DNA from 2 places in the Pseudacidovorax sp. DMC4 genome. Region 1 is predicted to be linked to the other one. Evidence: predicted binding sites of a transcription regulator. Region 1 holds the regulator's gene; the other holds the start of a gene.
What was found. The regulator FNR, encoded in region 1, switches genes on or off when oxygen is low (the NO sensors DNR and NnrR bind a similar motif). The targets are predictions, from matches to a motif close to TTGATNNNNATCAA.

Region 1 (4,408 bases):
CTCCAACGCGCCCACGCCCAACCCTCGGCGCGTCATCCCCATTGCCGCCGAGCCGCCGGCCGAGGAGGCCGTGTCGCTGTACGCCGCGAGCAAGAAGATCTACCCGCGCGCGGTGCAGGGCCTGTTCGCGCGCTGGCGCTGGGCCATGGTGTTCGCCACGCAGCTGGTGTTCTACGGCCTGCCGTGGCTGAGTTGGGGCGAGCGGCAGGCGGTGCTGTTCGACCTGGCATCGCGGCGCTTCTACCTGTTCGGGCTGGTGCTGTATCCGCAGGACCTGATCTACCTGTCGGGCCTGCTGGTCATCTCGGCGCTGTCGCTTTTCCTTTTCACCGCAGTGGCGGGGCGGCTGTGGTGCGGCTATGCCTGCCCGCAGACGGTGTACTCCGAGATCTTCATGTGGGTGGAGCAGAAGATCGAAGGCAGCCGCACGGCGCGCATGCGGCTGGACGGCGAATCGCTCTCGATGGAGAAGCTGGTCAAGAAGGCCTACAAGCACATCGTGTGGATCGCCATCGCCATGTGGACCGGCTTCACCTTCGTGGGCTACTTCACGCCGGTGCGTGAGCTGGGCCTGGCCTTCCTGCAGACGCAGATGGGCTCCTGGGAGGTGTTCTGGGTCTTCTTCTATGCCTTCGCCACCTACGGCAACGCCGGCTTCATGCGCGAGCAGGTGTGCAAGTACATGTGCCCCTATGCGCGCTTCCAGAGCGCCATGTTCGACCGCGACACGCTGATCGTCACCTACGACCCTGGCCGCGGCGAGCCGCGGGCGCCGCGGGGCCGCAGCGTGGACTACAAGGCCCGCGGCCTGGGCGAATGCATCGACTGCGACCTGTGCGTGCAGGTCTGCCCCACGGGCATCGACATCCGCCAGGGCCTGCAGTACGAATGCATCGGCTGCGGCCAGTGCGTGGACGCCTGCAACACCGTGATGGAGAAAATGAACTACCCGAAGGGCCTCATCCGCTACGACACGGTCAACGGCATGGCCGGCCACTGGAGCCGCGCGCAGCTGTGGCGCCGCGTGCTGCGGCCGCGCGTGCTCATCTATGCCTCGGTGCTGATGCTGCTGGTGGTGGGCATGCTCGTCAGCCTGGTGGCCCGCACGCCGCTGAAGGTGGACGTGGTGCGCGACCGGGCGTCGCTGGCCCGCATCGCCGAAGGCGGCCGGCTGGAGAACGTCTACCGCCTGCAGATCATGAATGCCACCGAGCGCCCACAGAAGTACCGCCTGGCGGCGCAGGGGCTCGATGGCATCGCCGTCTCGCCCGACACGCCGGTGGAAGTCGGCCCGGCCGAGGCCCGCTGGGTGGCCGTGCGGCTGAGCATTCCCTACGGCAGTGCCGCCCCCGGTTCGCACAGCGTGCGCATCGAGGTGGGCGAGGAGGGCGGCGGCGCCCATGTGGCCGAGAAGGCCGCCTTCCTGGTGCCGCGCTGACTGCCCGACGCATCGACTTCGCATCCATCACGACGAGGACCCCATGACGAACCCGACGACGCTTGCTTCCGCCTCCCTGGTCGAGCCCTCCAGCGGTCCCTGGTGGCGCCATCCGCTGATGTGGATGGTGGTGGGCGGTCCGGCGGTGGTGGTGGTGGCCGGCTTTGCCACGCTGTGGCTGGCGGTGCACAGCCCCGATCCGGTGATCGAGGCGGACTACTACCGCCGGGGCATCGAGATCAACCGCACCCTGGAGGCCCAGCGTGCGCTGACGCCGGCGCAGCAGGCCCGCAACCACGTGACGACCCCCACGCGGAACCTGCCTCCCGCGCAGCCTTGACATGGCGCGTCGCTCACCGGCACGGCCCTCCACGCCCAGGCAGGCCCCGTTGCGCGGCCGCCCGCGGGGACGTCGGCGCCCCGCAAACCAGAAGACGGAGACTCCTCGCATGCTGCGCCAGCCTCACTGCCTGATGGCCATCGCCTGGCCGGCCTTCCTGGCCGCCTGCCTGATGGAGTTCCTGGTCTTCGGCTTCGTCGATCCGGCGGAATTGCGCTGGTTCGGCCATGTGCTGGAGATGCCGCGGCAGGCCATCTACGCGCTGGGCTTTTTCGGCTTCTGGGTCGTGACCATGGTGTGCAGCGCGACCACGGCACTGCTGATGCGCACGCCGGCCCAGGTCAATGCGCAGCCGGGGCCGGGCGGGCCGGCCTGAAGATCCCAGCAATGAAAAAGGGACGCCGTGGCGTCCCTCTCGTCTGCCGATGCGGCGGTCGACTTGCGCGAGCCGGCCGCCGTTCGCGCCTCAGGCGCAGACCGTGGGGTTCACCATCCGCCGTAGCGCCTCCGCATCGAGGATGCGCACATGCCGCTGGTTCACCTCCACGATGCCGTCGTCGACGAACTTGGACAGGGTGCGGCTCACCGTCTCGAGCTTGAGGCCCAGGTAGCTGCCGATTTCCTCGCGGGTCATGCGCAGCACCAGCTCGGAGGCCGAGAAGCCGCGCGCATGCAGGCGCTGCACCAGGTTCAGCAGGAAGGCGGCCAGGCGCTCCTCGGCCCGCATGCTGCCCAGCAGCAGCATCACGCCATGCTCGCGCACGATCTCGCGGCTCATGATCTGGTGCACATGGCGCTGCAGCGCCGACACCTCGCGCGACAGTTCCTCGATGCGGTCGAAGGGCATCACGCAGACCTCGGAATCCTCCAGCGCCACGGCGTCGCAGGTGTGGCGGTCGTTGACGATGCCGTCCAGGCCGATGATCTCGCCGGCCATCTGGAAACCGGTGACCTGGTCGCGGCCGTCCTCCGAGGTGATGCGGGTCTTGAACACGCCGGTGCGGATGGCGTAGAGCGAGACGAACTGCTCGCCGTTGTGGAACAGCAGTTCCTTGCGGCGCACCTTGCGGCGCGTGGCGACCAGCGAATCCAGTCGCTGCAGTTCCTCCGGCGACAGGCCCACGGGCATGCACAACTCGCGCAGGTTGCAGTTGGAACAAGCGACTTTGATGGATTCTGGGGTCATGGTGTGTCCGACTCTGTAGGGTGGGGGACGGCCCGACGCCTCGCTCGTGGGGTCTGTGGCGTCCGAAAGCTCCCGTGTCAGTCATTCTCCGACAGCGATCAACTTTCTGTTTGATGTGGATCAAGCGCCGATCATGGCTTCGAACGCACATTAGAGGCAACAACCCTGGCGCTGCTGTGCCCTCCTGCTGCGATGAGTTCCCTGCCCATCCCGTCCTCCTGCGCGGCCGAGCCCGCGGTGCTGTCGACGTCGCTGCTGCGCCGTTTCGACGTGCCGGGCCCGCGCTACACCTCCTACCCGACCGCCGACCGCTTCGTGGAGGCCTTCGGCCCCGCTGAGTATGCCCAGGCCCTGGTCCAGCGCCGCGAAGCGGCCGGCGCCCGTGCGCTGCCGCTGTCGCTGTACGTGCACATCCCGTTCTGCGAGTCGCTCTGCTACTACTGCGCCTGCAACAAGATCATCACGCGCCACCACGAGCGCGCGGCGGAATACCTGCAGGACCTGTTGTGCGAGCTGCGGCTGCAGGTGGCCGAACTCGGCCGGGGCGAGCCGGTGAGCCAGCTGCACCTGGGTGGTGGCACGCCCACCTTCTTCAGCGACGAGGAGCTGTCCACCCTGATGACGGCGCTGCGCGAGTCCTTCGACTTCCTGCCCGGCGCCGAATGCTCCATCGAGGTCGACCCGCGCACGGTCGATGAGGCCCGGCTTGCGCACCTGGCGGCGCTGGGCTTCAACCGCCTGAGCTTCGGTATCCAGGACTTCGATGCGCAGGTCCAGAAGGCGGTGCACCGCATCCAGCCCGCGTCCGAGGTCTTCGCGCTGATGGCAGCGGCACGACGGCTGGGTTTCACCTCGATCAACGCCGACCTGATCTACGGTCTGCCGCGGCAGAACAGCACGTCCTTCGAGCGCACGCTGGCGCAGGTGGTGGAGCTGCGGCCCGACCGCATCGCCCTGTACGCCTACGCCCATCTGCCCGAGCGCTTCAAGCCGCAGCGGCGGATCCTGTCGCAGGAGCTGCCCGACGCTGCCACGAAGATCGACATGCTGTCGCGTGCCATCGGCGTGTTCGGCGAGGCGGGCTATGTCTACATCGGCATGGACCATTTCGCGGTGCCCGAGGATGCCCTGGCCATCGCCAAGCGCCAGGGCCGGCTGCACCGCAACTTCCAGGGCTACAGCACCCAGCCCGACTGCGACATCATCGGCCTGGGCGTCTCGGCCATCGGCCGCGTCGGTGCCAGCTACAGCCAGAACGCCAAGACGCTGGAGGACTACCGCGACCGCCTGCAGCAGGGCCAACTGCCCGTGGTGCGCGGCCTGGCCCTGGGCCGCGACGACGTGGTGCGCCGCGCGGTCATCATGGCCATCATGTGCCAGGGCCGCATCGACTTCGAGGCCATGGGCGCCGCCAATCTGGTGGACTTCCGCCAGTACTTCGCGG
Region 2 (4,408 bases), on a different contig from region 1:
AGGAAGGTGTTGCCGTCCGGCGTGGCGCGGGCGGCGATGCCGGCGCCCAGGGTGCCGCCGGCACCGCCGCGGTTGTCCACCACCACCGGCACGCCCAGTTGCGTCGACAGTTTCTGGCCCACGATGCGTGCCAGGATGTCGTTGGTACCGCCGGCCGCGAAGGGCACGATGAGGGTGATCGGCTTGGAGGGCCAGTCGGCCGCCGCGGCAATGCCGGCAGCGCCGGTCAGGGTGGAAAAGGCCAGGGCGCTCAGCACGGCGCGGCGGGAGATCGATCGCATGGTCGGCGGGTCCGGAGAGGAGAGAGGGAGAGAGAAGGAAAGGCGCCGGCGCAGACAAGCACGGCGCGGGCCGGGCCACCGCGTGCGGCGGCCGAGCCTGGGAATGCTCAGCGCGCGCCGCCCTTGGTCATCGGCACCAGGCCGGTGGAGCGGATGACCTCGGCGTTCTCGGGCGTGGCCAGGAAGCGCAGGAAGCGCGTGGCCTCCTCGCGGCGCGGGCTGCTGGCGACGATGGCGGCGGAGAACTCGGTCACGTACTGCACGTCGGCGGGCAGGTCGCCCACGATGTCGATGCCATGCACCGGCAGCAGTTCGCTGCGCTGCTGGCAGCCGAAATCGGCCTCCTTGGACGCGATGATCTCGCCCACCGGCGTGGCGGGGATCTTGCGGCCCTTGCCGCGCATCTGCTCGGCGATGCCCAGCTTGGGCAGCATCTCGCGCTCGATGTATTCGCCGCTGGCGCTGTCGGACCAGGCCACCGAACGGGCATTCAGCAGCGTCTGGCGCAGCTTGTCGACGGTGCCGATGTCGGGGCGCGGTGCGCCCTGGGGCACGGCGCAGGCGATGGTGGAATCGGCCAGCACGACCTTGGAGCCCGGCACCAGCTGGCCGGTGGCCATCAGCTTGTCGAGCGCATCGCCGACCATGATGACGACGTCGATGGGTTCCTTGCGGTCCAGGCGCTGGGGAATGGCGTTCTTGGTGGCGCCCATCGACGGGCCCCACTGCGAGTCGACCGCGTGGTCGGGCTGCTTCTGCCACTCGGCCACCAGCTTCTTGTAGGCCGCCGCGAAGCCACCGGAGGAGACGACGGTCAGGGGTTCGGCCAGGGCCGTGCCGGTGAAGGCGAGGAAGAGGGCGGCGCAGGCGAAGCTTCGCTTCAGGCTTGTCTCGGTCATGTTCTTGGAGGATGGGTTGAAACCGGCCGGCATCGTCGGCGTCCCGCGTTGTTACGACAAGTGCAACGTTCAATACACTTGTTGCGTGCCACGCATCAATTTCGATCTCCAGCAGCTGCAGGCCTTCGTGGCGGTCGCCGACCGAAGCGGCTTTCGGGCAGCAGCAGAAGACCTTCACCTCTCGCCCGCCGCGCTCAGCCGCCGCGTGGACCGGCTTGAGCAGCTGCTCGGCGCACGTCTCTTCGAGCGCACCACGCGCGACGTGCGTTTGACTCGGGTGGGCGAATCCTTCCTGTCGCGGGCACGCCTGGTGCTTGACGACCTGGAGGCCGCGGTGCTCGGCGTGCACGAGATCGCCGCGCGCCATGCCGGCCGCCTCTCCATCGCCTGCGTGCCGACGGTGGCGACGGCGCGCATGCCGCAACTGATCGATGGCTTCAGCCGCCGGCTGCCGCAGGTACGGGTGCGGCTGATGGACGGCGGCATGGACGAAGTGGCGGCCGCCGTGCGCACCGGCGAGGCCGATTTCGGCCTGGGCTTCAGCGGCGTGACCGACCCCGCGCTGAACTTCGAGCCCCTGCTGGAAGAGCGCTACGTGCTGGCCGTGCGCCGCGACCATCCGCTCGCGCGCAAGCGCTCGCCCAACCTGGCGATGTTCTCGGGCGAGCGATGGGTGGCGGTGGCGCGCACCAGTGGCAACCGGCGCCTGCTCGATGCCGGCCTGGGTGCCGACCAGCGTCCTCCGCCGGCCTGGCTGGAAGTTGGCCATGTGAGCGCGCTGCTTGCAATGGTGGAGGCCGGCCTTGGCGTCGGCCTGGTGCCCGAGCTGGCCCTGCCCGTGCGCGATCCCAGGCTCAAGGGACTGCACCTGGCGGACGTGCCCTTGACCCGGCGCATGGGGGTGCTGACGCTGGCGGGTGCCACGCCGTCGCCGCTGGCGCAGCGCTTCCTGTCGCACCTGCGTACGGCTTGGTGCGAAGCGCCGGCGCGCGCCGCGAAGGCTGGCGACTCGGCCTCCGGTTGATCCAACTCAAACAGGCGGCGAAAGCAGCGGGCGCCGCATCGACATGCGGTGGACTCAGGTCAAGAATCCTCCGTTCCTCGTCTTCCGCGCCCCGGCGCCGGCCCCGTGCCCATCGAGCTCTACCGCGACGCGCAGCATGCCTGCCTGATGTTCACCGACCTGGTCCGCGACGGCGGCGAGGCGGTGCAGTGCAACCAGTTCCTGCTGATCGACCAGGGCGTGGGCGCGATCATCGACCCGGGCGGCAACATCGCCTTCAATGAGCTCTTCCTGGGCATGACGCGGCACTTCCAGCCGAGCCGACTGAGCTACCTGATCGCCTCGCATGCCGATCCCGACATCATTGCCTCGCTCGACCGCTGGCTGACGACCACCTCGGCGCAGTTGGTCATCTCGCGAATCTGGGCACGCTTCGCGCCGCATTTCGCCAAGAGTGGGAAGACGGCGGACAGGGTCCTGCCCGTGCCCGACGAGGGCGGCCGGCTGAAGCTTGGCGGCAGCGAACTGTGGCTGCTGCCCGCGCACTTTCTCCATTCCGAGGGCAACTTCCAGTTCTACGACCCGGTCAGCCGCATCCTGTTCTCCGGTGATCTGGGCGCCTCGATGGTGGGCGGTGCCGAAGCGCAGGCGCCGGTCACCGACTTTGCCCGTATCCGCCCGCACATGGAGGCCTTCCACCGCCGCTACATGGTGTCCAACAAGGTGATGCGGCTGTGGGTGCGCATGGCGCGCCAACTGGACATCGCGCTGCTGGTGCCGCAGCACGGGGCGCCGCTTGCCGGGCCGGCCATTGGCGCCTTCCTGGACTGGGCCGAATCCCTGCAGTGTGGGATCGACCTGCTGGGGCAGGACGCCTACCTCATGCCGGTGGGCGTGCTGGGGTAGGCGTCCTGCATCGCGTCAGGCGGCGGCCTGATCGCCTGCCTCGGGGCGGATCTTTCCGGCCTCCACGTACTGGTCGTACTGCAGGCGCGGCATGGCGGTGGTGCCGACGGTGCCGGGCTCGGCTTCCCACGACAGGGTGACGCTGTCGTCGGCTTCCAGGATCTCGACCCGGCCTTCCGGGATCTCGATGGGCGCGCCGTCGCCGGGCGTGAAGGTGACATGGCCATGGATGGTGGCAAATTGGGGCATTCGTTTCTCCTCGGACGATGGTTCGGGCGGGCCTTCCACTGCGACCCGCCTCACTGCGGATTGCATCAGGGCCGGGGCGGGCGGCCGTGTCGGACGGCGGCGCATGCTGCGGCGCGGCAGGGGCGAATTCGCGCGCTGGCGGCCTGCCGCCGATGGGTCTGCCGACGCGGATCAGGCCTCGATGAACAGCGCCGGATCGACCATCGTCCGGTTGAGCATCACGCCCCAGTGCAGGTGCGGCCCCGTCACGCGGCCGGTGGCGCCGACGGCGCAGAAGGCGTCGCCCGTGGCCAGGCGGTCGCCCACCTTGGCGTCGATGCGGCTGAGGTGGCAGTACATGCTCAGCAGACCGCCACCATGGTCCAGCCATACCGTGCCGCCGTTGAAGAAGTAGTCGCCCGTGTCGATCACCCGGCCGGGCAGCGGTGCGCGCACGGGCGTGCCGGTGCCGGCGGCGATGTCCATGCCGCTGTGCGGATTGCGGGCCTGGCCGTTGAAGACGCGGCGCAGGCCGAAGGAGCTGGAACGGCGGCCGGGCACCGGCACCGCCATGGCCAGCTCGGCGGGCAGCGGGTCGCTGAAGGTGGCCATGACGCCGGCCTGGTGGTCGCGCTCGCGTTCGTAGCGGGCCTGGTCCGCGGCGGAGAGGTCGACGGTCTTCGGCGCCACGGTGAGGCGCTGCTCGGCATAGCGCTTGGGCGCGATGGCATAGGGGATGCGGCGGCTGCCGCCCGCCTCGCCGACCCGCACATGGGCCTCGCCGGGCTGCGCGGCCAGCGGAATGCCGACGATGGCCGTCCAGGCGATGGCGTCGCCCACCACCAGCACGGGCAGGCCGGCTTCCGTCGTGACGCGCGGACGCTGATTGGCAGGGCCCAGCGGCAGGCGCGCCACGCCGCCCGGCACCTGCGATGCATGCGGCCACACTCCCGGCTCGGGCCCGGCCGATACAGGCCGCGCGGCGTGCGTCGCAAAGGGAGTGAACAGAGGCAGGGCACACAGGCCCAGCAGCGTGCGGCGGCGGTTCGGGAATCGAAAGTCTTGGATCATGGGCGGGATGGACAGGCGAG

Region 2: a site for FNR is predicted at 2,254-2,267, ahead of ACT54X_RS10035 (oxygen-binding di-iron domain-containing protein). Genes of this name have one in related genera too.

What each region holds. Positions count from the first base shown of each region.
Region 1 covers NZ_JBQUYR010000002.1:236,797-241,204, forward strand. Annotated here, with positions in the region: gene ccoG (cytochrome c oxidase accessory protein CcoG) at 1-1,438, shown strand, start outside; gene ACT54X_RS04725 (FixH family protein) at 1,482-1,778, shown strand; gene ACT54X_RS04730 (hypothetical protein) at 1,888-2,154, shown strand; gene fnr (fumarate/nitrate reduction transcriptional regulator Fnr) at 2,245-2,964, opposite strand; gene hemN (oxygen-independent coproporphyrinogen III oxidase) at 3,157-4,408, shown strand, end outside.
Region 2 covers NZ_JBQUYR010000004.1:278,492-282,899, forward strand. Annotated here, with positions in the region: gene ACT54X_RS10020 (Bug family tripartite tricarboxylate transporter substrate binding protein) at 1-281, opposite strand, end outside; gene ACT54X_RS10025 (substrate-binding domain-containing protein) at 389-1,180, opposite strand; gene ACT54X_RS10030 (LysR family transcriptional regulator) at 1,266-2,204, shown strand; gene ACT54X_RS10035 (oxygen-binding di-iron domain-containing protein) at 2,310-3,089, shown strand; gene ACT54X_RS10040 (hypothetical protein) at 3,105-3,338, opposite strand; gene ACT54X_RS10045 (peptidoglycan DD-metalloendopeptidase family protein) at 3,510-4,388, opposite strand.